DNA from 4 places in the Bradyrhizobium sp. 187 genome. Region 2 is predicted to be linked to each of the others. Evidence: riboswitches for the same ligand, from Rfam matches in the RefSeq annotation. Region 2 holds a riboswitch; each other region holds the start of a gene.

Region 1 (2,191 bases), on a different replicon from region 2:
GCCTTGGCTGCTCCGAGGCCTGCCGCGCCCGCAAGATCGGCCTTGGTCAGCAGCACGATGTCGGCGCAGGCGATCTGGTCCTCAAACACTTCCGACAGTGGCGTCTCATGGTCGAGATTGCCGTCCGCCGCGCGCTGCGCTTCGACGGCGTCGGGGTCGGGCGCAAAACGGCCGGCGGCGACAGCTTCGGCGTCGGCCAGCGCGATCACGCCGTCGACCGTGATGCGCGAACGGATCTCCGGCCAGTCGAACGCCTTCAGCAGCGGCTTGGGCAGCGCCAGGCCCGAGGTCTCGATCAGGATATGATCGGGCCGCACCGGCCGCGACAGCAGCTTCTCCATGGTCGGAATGAAATCGTCGGCGACGGTGCAGCAGATGCAACCATTGGCGAGCTCGATGATGTTCTCTTCCGGGCAATTCGCATCGGCGCAGGATTTCAGAATCTCGCCATCGACGCCCTCGCTGCCGAACTCGTTGACAAGCACCGCGAGCTTCTTGCCGTTGGCGTTGGCAAGCAGATGCTGGATCAGCGTGGTCTTGCCGGAGCCGAGAAAGCCCGTGACGACCGTGACCGGGACTTTTGCGAGCGAATTCATTCGGCGGCCTCCGGCACGACGGCCAAGGGGGAAATGGGGGGAATGCGGGCAAGCGATTGCTTGCGGAATATCTCCGGGCGGCTGCGCCAGGGCACGAGGCCGTCGGGCGCGGCCGCATAGGCCGCGGCGCCCGCGACCACATCGCTCGCATTCGCATCCGACAGACGGCCATAGACATAGGACCAGCGGCCGGGCGCGCTGAGCGCGACGGAGCAACCCTGGTTGCATGCAGACAGGCATTCGACGGGAACCACGCTGACGCCGTCGGGCACGCCGGCCTCGAGGATCGCGCCATGCAGGCGCTTGCCGGGCGTCGTCTCGCCTTCGCCAAGTGTCTCGCCGGCGCGGCAGGTAATGCAGACATGAAGTGTGACGGTCATCGCTTCTTCCAGAATAAACAGCGGGAAGCGATGAGGCCCACGAACCGTTCTTGCGAAGGCCCGTTTCCCCGTCGCGGAACACCCCGTCCGCCGGTCCAAAATCGTCCGCGTTGGCAGGTCTCCCGGCTTGCGGAGCAGGGTTTCCCCTTCGATCCCCGCCTTCCCGATCCCCAGGGGATCAGTGGCTTCGGGCATCTCTCCGGTCACGGTCGCGGGGGCGGCTGCATTTTGGAACCAAATCTTGCCGATTCGGACCCTATCGCATTCCCTCTTCGCCTGTCGTAGGACAGGAACCAACGCCGGGCCACCATTTGCCCCCGACCGCCTCTTGTCAAGCCGAAGGACCCCGTCCGATGACGCCCGAACCGGATACCCAGACGGCCGACGAAACCGACGCCCGCCACGCCTCGAAAATGGCGAAGAAGAAGGTCGCCCGCGACAAGATCATGGCGACCAAGAGCGGCGAAAAGGGCCTGATCATCGTCCACACCGGGGCCGGCAAGGGCAAGTCCTCTTCGGCCTTCGGCATGATCGTCCGCTGCGTCGCCCATGGCTTCCCCTGCGCGGTCGTGCAGTTCATCAAGGGCGCCTGGGACACCGGCGAGCGCCGCATGCTGACCGGCCATTTCGGCGACCTATGCCAATTCCACGCCATGGGCGAGGGTTTTACCTGGGAGACGCAGGACCGCGCCCGCGACATCGCCGCCGCGCGCGCCGGCTGGGAGAAGGCCAAGGAGCTGATCCTCGACCAGAATCTCCGCATGGTCGTGCTCGACGAGATCAACATCGCGCTGCGCTACGACTATCTTGACATCGCGGAGGTCGTCGAATTCCTCACGACGCAGAAGCCGCCGATGACGCATGTCGTGCTCACCGGCCGCAACGCCAAGGACGAGCTGATCGAGATCGCCGATCTCGTCACCGAGATGACGCTGGTCAAGCATCCCTTCCGCTCGGGCATCAAGGCGCAAGCCGGCGTCGAGTTCTAAGAAACTCGCGATGGCGCGCGCATTGATGATCCAGGGAGCCGGCTCGGACGTGGGCAAGTCGCTCATCGTTGCCGGCCTCGCACGCGCCTTTGTGCGACGCGGCCTGCGCGTGGTCCCGTTCAAGCCGCAGAACATGTCGAACAATGCAGCCGTCACCGTTGACGGCGGCGAGATCGGCCGCGCCCAGGCACTCCAGGCGCTCGCCGCCGGCGTCGAGCCGCACACC
Region 2 (2,191 bases):
CCGCCGCCCGCTCTCCCGCCGCATACTCCAGTTTCGCAAGTCAGCGTGCATCCTGACATCCGGAACTGTTCCTGCGATGTCGCGCAGGCCAAGGTCCAGGCTGCACTACTCGCCAGCGGTGACGGAAACAACGAAGGCGCGCGCCAAAGTTGCTCAGGACGTAAGTGCTTAGCGCACCGAGGAGATCATCTTGAGCAACGCTACGGAGCGATCGAGCTCGCGGCTCGTCCCTGGGTCTGTCGAACACAGGCAGTCCGACCTGATCATCCGTTCGATCCTGGAGCAATCCGGCCTTGGCAATTCCTAAGGAGCCTCATGGCGCTGTGATCAAGCGGATGCCGCCCGAGGACGATCGCAACTTCCTCACGGGCGAGTTCGAGAAGGTGCTGACGGAAAAGACCAGGTTTGTCGCGATCACGCAGATGTCGGACCGCCCAGCGCGTTCGTTCTGCTCGCGTTAGCTCATCCGACTACGCCAAGAGGGTGTTGAGCGGACGCATTCACAAGCGGAGACTCCAAAGATCCACGCGTTTTTACCAGGCCGGGAGTAAGACCGTTGTGCCCTACCTGGTGCAGCTCGCAATCTTTTGGTCAATATCGCGGCAACACTTAGTAGGTTGACGGATCGATCCTGGTGCGCCTAATGCCAGCCGTCGTGGTCTTCGGATTTCGTTTGATCCGGAGCTAAGAGGGAAGCCGGTGCAATGCCGGCGCTGCCCCCGCGTAAGCGGCGAGCCGCTGTCCAACGAAGTCACTGAAGCCATGCGGCTTCGGGAAGGCCGGACAGCAGCGACGACCCGCGAGCCAGGAGACTTGCCTCGACAATATATCGTCCACGGGGGGTGTCCCGGTGTGCGCAAGCAGCTGTCGCTCACGCGATATTCGCTGCATGCGTCCGCCATGACCTTTGCCCCAATCATGGGGTCTGAGCTATGTCTTTTCTTTCGCTTCCCGTTGCCACACTGGGGATGTCACGCATCGGCCCACGACGCGAACTCAAATTCGCGCTCGAGAGCTACTGGGCGGGAAACTCCAGCGAAGCCGAGCTCCTCGAGGCGGGGAGTGGACTTCGTGTCGCTAATTGGGCACAGCAGAAATGCCGCGGCGCGACCGTCATTCCGTCGAATGACTTCTCGTTTTACGACCATGTGCTCGATACCAGCGTAATGGTCGGCGCCATTCCCGACGTCTACGGCTGGACCGAAGGTCCTGTGTCGCTCAAGGCCTACTTCACCATGGCGCGTGGCGCTCAGGACGGTGGTCACGCTCAGCATGGGCCTGGCGTAGCCGCACAGGAAATGACGAAGTGGTTTGATACCAACTACCACTACGCGGTGCCGGAATTTCACCGGGATCAGATCGTTAAGTATTCCTCTCGAAAGCCCATCGAGGAATATGAGGAGGCAAAAAGCCTCGGCTACCAAACGCGCCCCGTCCTAGTTGGCCCAGTCACTTTCCTGAAGCTCGGCAAAAGCGTTAATCCCGAATTCAATCCACTGTCGCTGCCTCGATCGGCTCCTCCCAGTCTATGTCGATGTTCAACGCGAACTAGCCTCGCGCGGTGCTGAATGGGTTCAGCTCGACGAGCCATGCCTGGTGACGGACGTCGACGAAGCATCTCGGGCGGCTGTCCGCCGGGCCTATGCTCATTTCGCAAAGGTTGTGCCGGCCCTTAAAATCATGCTGGCCACATATTTCGGAGCTATCGGCGACAATCTTGAAACAACCTTGGCCTTGCCCGTTGCCGGGCTTCATGTCGATCTGGTTCGGGCACCCGACCAGTTGGACGCAATTGTCGCCAAAGCGGCGCTCACGGTGCCGTTGGACAATAGAAACCCCATGCCAGTTGCACCTGACATGCAAGCTGCTGATTTAGTCAGAAAACGAGTCCGGGCTACCGAACAACGTCGGATGTCTTGGTTTGATGAATACATACACTGTCACAGATGCGACAAGCGGCAGTCCCGGCTAGACATCATCGCACAGAAAGTTTTGTGATGAGATCTAATTGCCAGCTTGCCGGCCACACGTGGGACGGCGGTAAAAAGATCTACGCTGGTCTACGGCGAGACACTGAGCCGAGGCGCCCGGCGGTGCGCATCGCTCACGATTTTGCCTCGCCCTGCCGACTCAAGGCTCTCCGAGCTCATATCCGGGCCGGCTCTTTGCGCCGCCGCCGAAATCCCGCTCG
Region 3 (2,191 bases), on a different replicon from region 2:
TCGGTCGCGGCGCTGGCGGCGGTGCGGCTCAACCCTTCGTGCCAGCTGTTCCTGCTGGCCTCGCACCAGTCGGCGGAGCAGGGGCATCGGCTGGTGCTGCGCGCGCTGAACGTGCAGCCGCTGATCAGCCTGGATCTCAGGCTCGGCGAAGGATCGGGCGCGGCCATCGCGCTGCCGCTGGTGCGGTCGGCCTGCGCGCTCCACAACGGCATGGCGACCTTTGCGCAGGCCAATGTGCCTGATCGTCCGGCCTGATCAAATCGTCCGCTGATTGACGGAGACGACGCGCCAGCCGGTCGCGAGCCGGTCAATCCTGGTCAGCGACAGCGGATCGATCATGAAGCGCAGGGCCGCTTGTGGCGTCAGGTCGAGCGCGATGCACAGCGCCGCCCGGATCGTGCCGGAATGCACGACGAGCGTTGCGGCCCCGGTGCCGATCTTCGACAAACCCAGGCGGACCCGCGCGACCTGTTCCTCAAAGCTTTCGCCGCCGGGCGGCCGTCCGCGCGCCAGATCGCTCCAGAACCGTGCATAGGCCTCGCCACCGGTCGCGGCGAGTTCGTCATGCCGACGGCCGGTCCAGTCGCCAAAGTCTTGCTCGCTGAATTCGTCCAGCTGCAGCGGCTCGAGCCCCAGCGCGCGGGCCGTTTCGACGGTGCGCCGCGACGGGCTCGCATAGCTCGCGGCGTCCCGCGGCAGGCGCTGCCGCAGTGCCTCCAGCTGCGCCCGAGCGCCGAGATCGGCCGGTGCGTCGGCCGCATGGATCGTCCCCGCGACGCCATCGACGGGCGCGTGCCGTATCAGCCAGAGGAAGGTCTCGCCTCCCATGCTTATCTCCAAGGAAACTGGTCGTTGTGGCAATAACGCCGCAACTGGCACATTGACTCTGTCTGGATCGTAATCCTAGATGCTCGCGACGGTTTCCCCGAGAGGGGATGAAAAGGGAATGCGGTGCGGGGAGTTTGTCCCCAATGCCGTGGCTGCCCCCGCAACTGTAAGCGGCGAATCTTGCGTCACGAGCCACTGGGTATCTCGGTCCCGGGAAGGCGATGCAAGGTACTGACCCGCGAGCCAGGAGACCTGCCGTCAGCCGTGGTCACACGCGAAGATGTCGGTCGGGGAGTACAGACATTCGGCTTCATCGGAAGGCTGCAAGCCGGACGATGGGACCCTGGTTCGCGGTGACGTGCCACTGACGTCACTCCGAGGTCCAAGACCGTGTATTCCCTTCGTATCGTACGACCACGCCGTTTCCTACTGGCATCCGCCGCTCTCACATCTTTCGTCGCCATCGACATGCCAGCGGCCTTGGCGCAGCAGGCCCGCGAGCCACTGCCGCCCGTCGAGGTGTCGGCGCCACAATCCCGCAGGCAGTCCAGCCCGGCCGGACGGGACGCGCAGAGCTCACGCCGCGCAGCAGCGCGCCGGCCGGGGACTGCATCCGCAGTGCCCAAGCCCGTCGTGCCGACCACGGCGGCACAGACGCCGCTCAACACCAATGCCGTCGCCGAAAGCGCTTCGCGCCTCGGCCTGACCGTGCGAGAAACACCCGCGACCGTGGAGGTGATCTCGGCCGCAACCATGCGCGAGCAGGGCTACCGCACAGTCTCCGACGTCGCGCAGGGAGCGGTGGGCGTCACAGCCGGCGACAATCCGGCCGAGCCTTCGGCTTTCTCCATGCGCGGCTTCACCAACAGCCAGATCAACACGCTCTACAACGGCATCAAGATCGGTCCGCAGAACATGACCTCGCGGATCATGGACACGGCCAATCTGGAGGCTGTCGAATTCCTGAAGGGTCCGGCATCACTGATGTCAGGCGAGGGCGCCGCCGGCGGCGCGATCAACTTCGTCACCAAGCAGCCGCACACCGGTCCGATCCGGAACGAGGCGGATTTCTCCTGGGACTCGCTGAACTCGTTCCGGGCGCATTACGGCTCGGGCGGCAGCACCAATGTGCAGGGGCTGGACTACCGCTTCGACGTCAGCCGTTCCTCGCTCAACGGCTTTGCCGACGACACCAACACCAAGACGCTCGATGTCTCCGGCCAGCTCAACTACCGCATCTCCGACAGCCTCAAGGTCTGGGGCGCGATCGAGTATCGGGAAGATCGCTCGAAAGCCTATTGGGGTGCGCCGCTGGTGCCGATTGCCTTCAGCGGCTCGCATGCGACGACGGGGATCGTTTCCG
Region 4 (2,191 bases), on a different replicon from region 2:
CCGGGTCATCAGGCGGGTGCACGCCTGCGTGGCCATGAATTCCACTATTCGACCATAGTCGCGCAGCCCGACACGGCGCTGGCGGTCGTGCACGACGCGACAGGTGCGGTCATTGCCGAGACCGGCTCGCGGCGGGGACAAGCTACCGGCACGTTCTTCCATCTGATCGCGGAGGACCGGTGAGCGGTTTTGTCTCCTTTGTCTCCGCCGGGCCCGGCGATCCCGAGCTGCTCACGCTCAAGGGTGCAGCGCGGCTGCGCGAGGCCGACGTTGTGCTCTATGACGATCTTGCTTCAGGCGCGATCCTCGATCTGGCCCGGCCCGGCGCCAATCTCGTCGCGGTGGGAAAGCGGGCAGGGCGGGCCTCGACCAAGCAGCACCATGTCAACCGCCTGCTGGTCGACTATGCCGTGACAGGCGCGCGCGTGGTCCGGTTGAAGTCGGGCGATGCCGGCATCTTTGGCCGGCTTGAGGAGGAGCTCGAGACGCTGCGCGAAGCGGGCATCGGCTACGAGATCATTCCCGGCGTCACCTCGGCCTGTGTCGCCGCCGCGCAAGCCGGCATTCCGCTGACCCGGCGTCACACCTCGCGCCGCGTGCAGTTCGTGACCGGGGCGGACGTCACCGGCGAGCTGCCGCCAGATCTCAATTGGGTGGCGCTGGCCGATCCGGAGGCGACAACCGTGGTCTATATGGGCCGGCGGACGTTTCCGGCGTTGGTCGTCAAATTGATCGAGCACGGGCTCGCCCCAACCACGCCGGCGTTGTTTGCCGAATCGCTCGGCCGTCCCGATGAGCGGCTGGTCCGCACCACAATTTCGGAACTTGCAGAGCAGCTTGCGCGGGGCGGAGCGGCCTCCACGGCGGCCGTCATCCTGTTCGGCGCGCTGGCGGGGAATTATCCGTCATGACCGCCTCGTCCGCCCGTCGCCCCTTGACGCCCGGCCGGCGAAAGAGGCACACAGGAGACGCATGGTGCTCGACGCGGCGCAAAGCGCCGGAGCATAATCGGGAATGGGGATGGGCGGACCCTGTTGCGGCGCCCAAAACCCCAGCCGCCCCCGCGACTGTAAGCGGTGAGGGACTTCGATCAGCCACTGGGCCGCGAGGCCCGGGAAGGCCGGAGACTCCCAGTGAACCGCGAGCCAGGAGACCGGCCGTGCATGTTTTGAGGCCAAGGCCGTCGGGTGTGACGGCAAGAAGGATCTGAGCCATGCATATCGAACCCGGACTAGTCTCGGACGCCAAGCTCGTATTGAGTTACGCAACCGGCATCGCTGTCGGCGGTGTTGCCCTGAAGCTCGCGGTTGAGACCGTGCGCGAGCAGGGCATCACGTCGTTCGCGGCGCGGACGCTCGCCACCACGGGGCTTGTGTTTATCTTCTTCGAGATCCTGCCGCACTTCCCGGTCGGCGTCTCCGAAGTGCACTTCATCCTCGGCTCGACCTTGTTCCTGCTGTTTGGCGCGGCGCCTGCGGCCTTCGGCCTCGCGTTTGGCCTGCTGTTCCAGGGCATCTTCTTCGAGCCGCCCGACCTGCCGCAATATGGCATGAACGTCACCACGCTATTGGTGCCGCTGTTCGGAATCCAGGCGATCGCCACGCGGATCATTTCGAGCAACACGGCCTATGTCGATCTGAAGTACCGCCAGGCGCTGGCGCTTTCGACGACCTATCAGGCGGGCGTCATCGCCTGGGTGGCGTTCTGGGCGATTTATGGCTCCGGCTTCGGCGCGACCAACCTCGCCAACATCGCGACCTTCGCGGCGTCCTATGCGCTGGTCATCGTGATTGAGCCGCTCGCCGATCTCGGCGTGCTGGCGCTGGCAAAGTCGCTGCGCCGCGTCACCGCGCCCGGCCTCGTCACGCCGCGTTTGCACAACGCGGCCTAGAGACAAGCGAACGGGCGGCCCCATGTGCGGCCGCCTTTCGCAGGCACGATGCTCACGCTCTCTCTGATAGGCATCGGTTGCGGCGATCCCGAGCAGCTCACGCGTGCCGCGATTACTGCCATCAACGCGGCCGATCTCGTCCTGATCCCCCGCAAGGGGACGGCCAAGTCCGACCTCGCCGATCTCAGGCGGACGATCTGCGCCGATGTGCTCACCAGCGACACGACCCGCATTGCCGAGTTCGATCTGCCCGTGCGGGACGCCGCTGAAGCGGACTATCGCAAGGGCGTGGACGATTGG

The links. Region 2 has a riboswitch for cobalamin ahead of IVB19_RS38075 (5-methyltetrahydropteroyltriglutamate--homocysteine S-methyltransferase). Riboswitches for the same ligand answer to the same signal wherever they lie in the genome.
Region 1: it holds a riboswitch for cobalamin, as region 2 does, so the genes downstream of both, IVB19_RS12895 (DUF1636 family protein) here and IVB19_RS38075 (5-methyltetrahydropteroyltriglutamate--homocysteine S-methyltransferase) in region 2, are expected to answer to the same signal.
Region 3: it holds a riboswitch for cobalamin, as region 2 does, so the genes downstream of both, IVB19_RS12980 (TonB-dependent receptor) here and IVB19_RS38075 (5-methyltetrahydropteroyltriglutamate--homocysteine S-methyltransferase) in region 2, are expected to answer to the same signal.
Region 4: it holds a riboswitch for cobalamin, as region 2 does, so the genes downstream of both, IVB19_RS12960 (energy-coupling factor ABC transporter permease) here and IVB19_RS38075 (5-methyltetrahydropteroyltriglutamate--homocysteine S-methyltransferase) in region 2, are expected to answer to the same signal.

Annotation. Positions count from the first base shown of each region.
Region 1 is NZ_CP064693.1:2,738,529-2,740,719, reverse strand. It holds gene cobW (cobalamin biosynthesis protein CobW) at 1-596, opposite strand, end outside; gene IVB19_RS12895 (DUF1636 family protein) at 593-976, opposite strand; cobalamin riboswitch at 1,072-1,289, opposite strand; gene cobO (cob(I)yrinic acid a,c-diamide adenosyltransferase) at 1,330-1,965, shown strand; gene IVB19_RS12885 (cobyric acid synthase) at 1,976-2,191, shown strand, end outside.
Region 2 is NZ_CP064694.1:203,210-205,400, forward strand. It holds gene IVB19_RS38070 (hypothetical protein) at 294-461, shown strand; cobalamin riboswitch at 640-835, shown strand; partial or broken gene IVB19_RS38075 (5-methyltetrahydropteroyltriglutamate--homocysteine S-methyltransferase) at 933-1,803, shown strand.
Region 3 is NZ_CP064693.1:2,755,351-2,757,541, forward strand. It holds gene cobT (nicotinate-nucleotide--dimethylbenzimidazole phosphoribosyltransferase) at 1-255, shown strand, start outside; gene IVB19_RS12975 (histidine phosphatase family protein) at 256-828, opposite strand; cobalamin riboswitch at 901-1,102, shown strand; gene IVB19_RS12980 (TonB-dependent receptor) at 1,219-2,191, shown strand, end outside.
Region 4 is NZ_CP064693.1:2,751,849-2,754,039, forward strand. It holds gene IVB19_RS12950 (cobyrinic acid a,c-diamide synthase CobB) at 1-183, shown strand, start outside; gene cobA (uroporphyrinogen-III C-methyltransferase) at 180-911, shown strand; cobalamin riboswitch at 957-1,176, shown strand; gene IVB19_RS12960 (energy-coupling factor ABC transporter permease) at 1,214-1,891, shown strand; gene cobF (precorrin-6A synthase (deacetylating)) at 1,940-2,191, shown strand, end outside.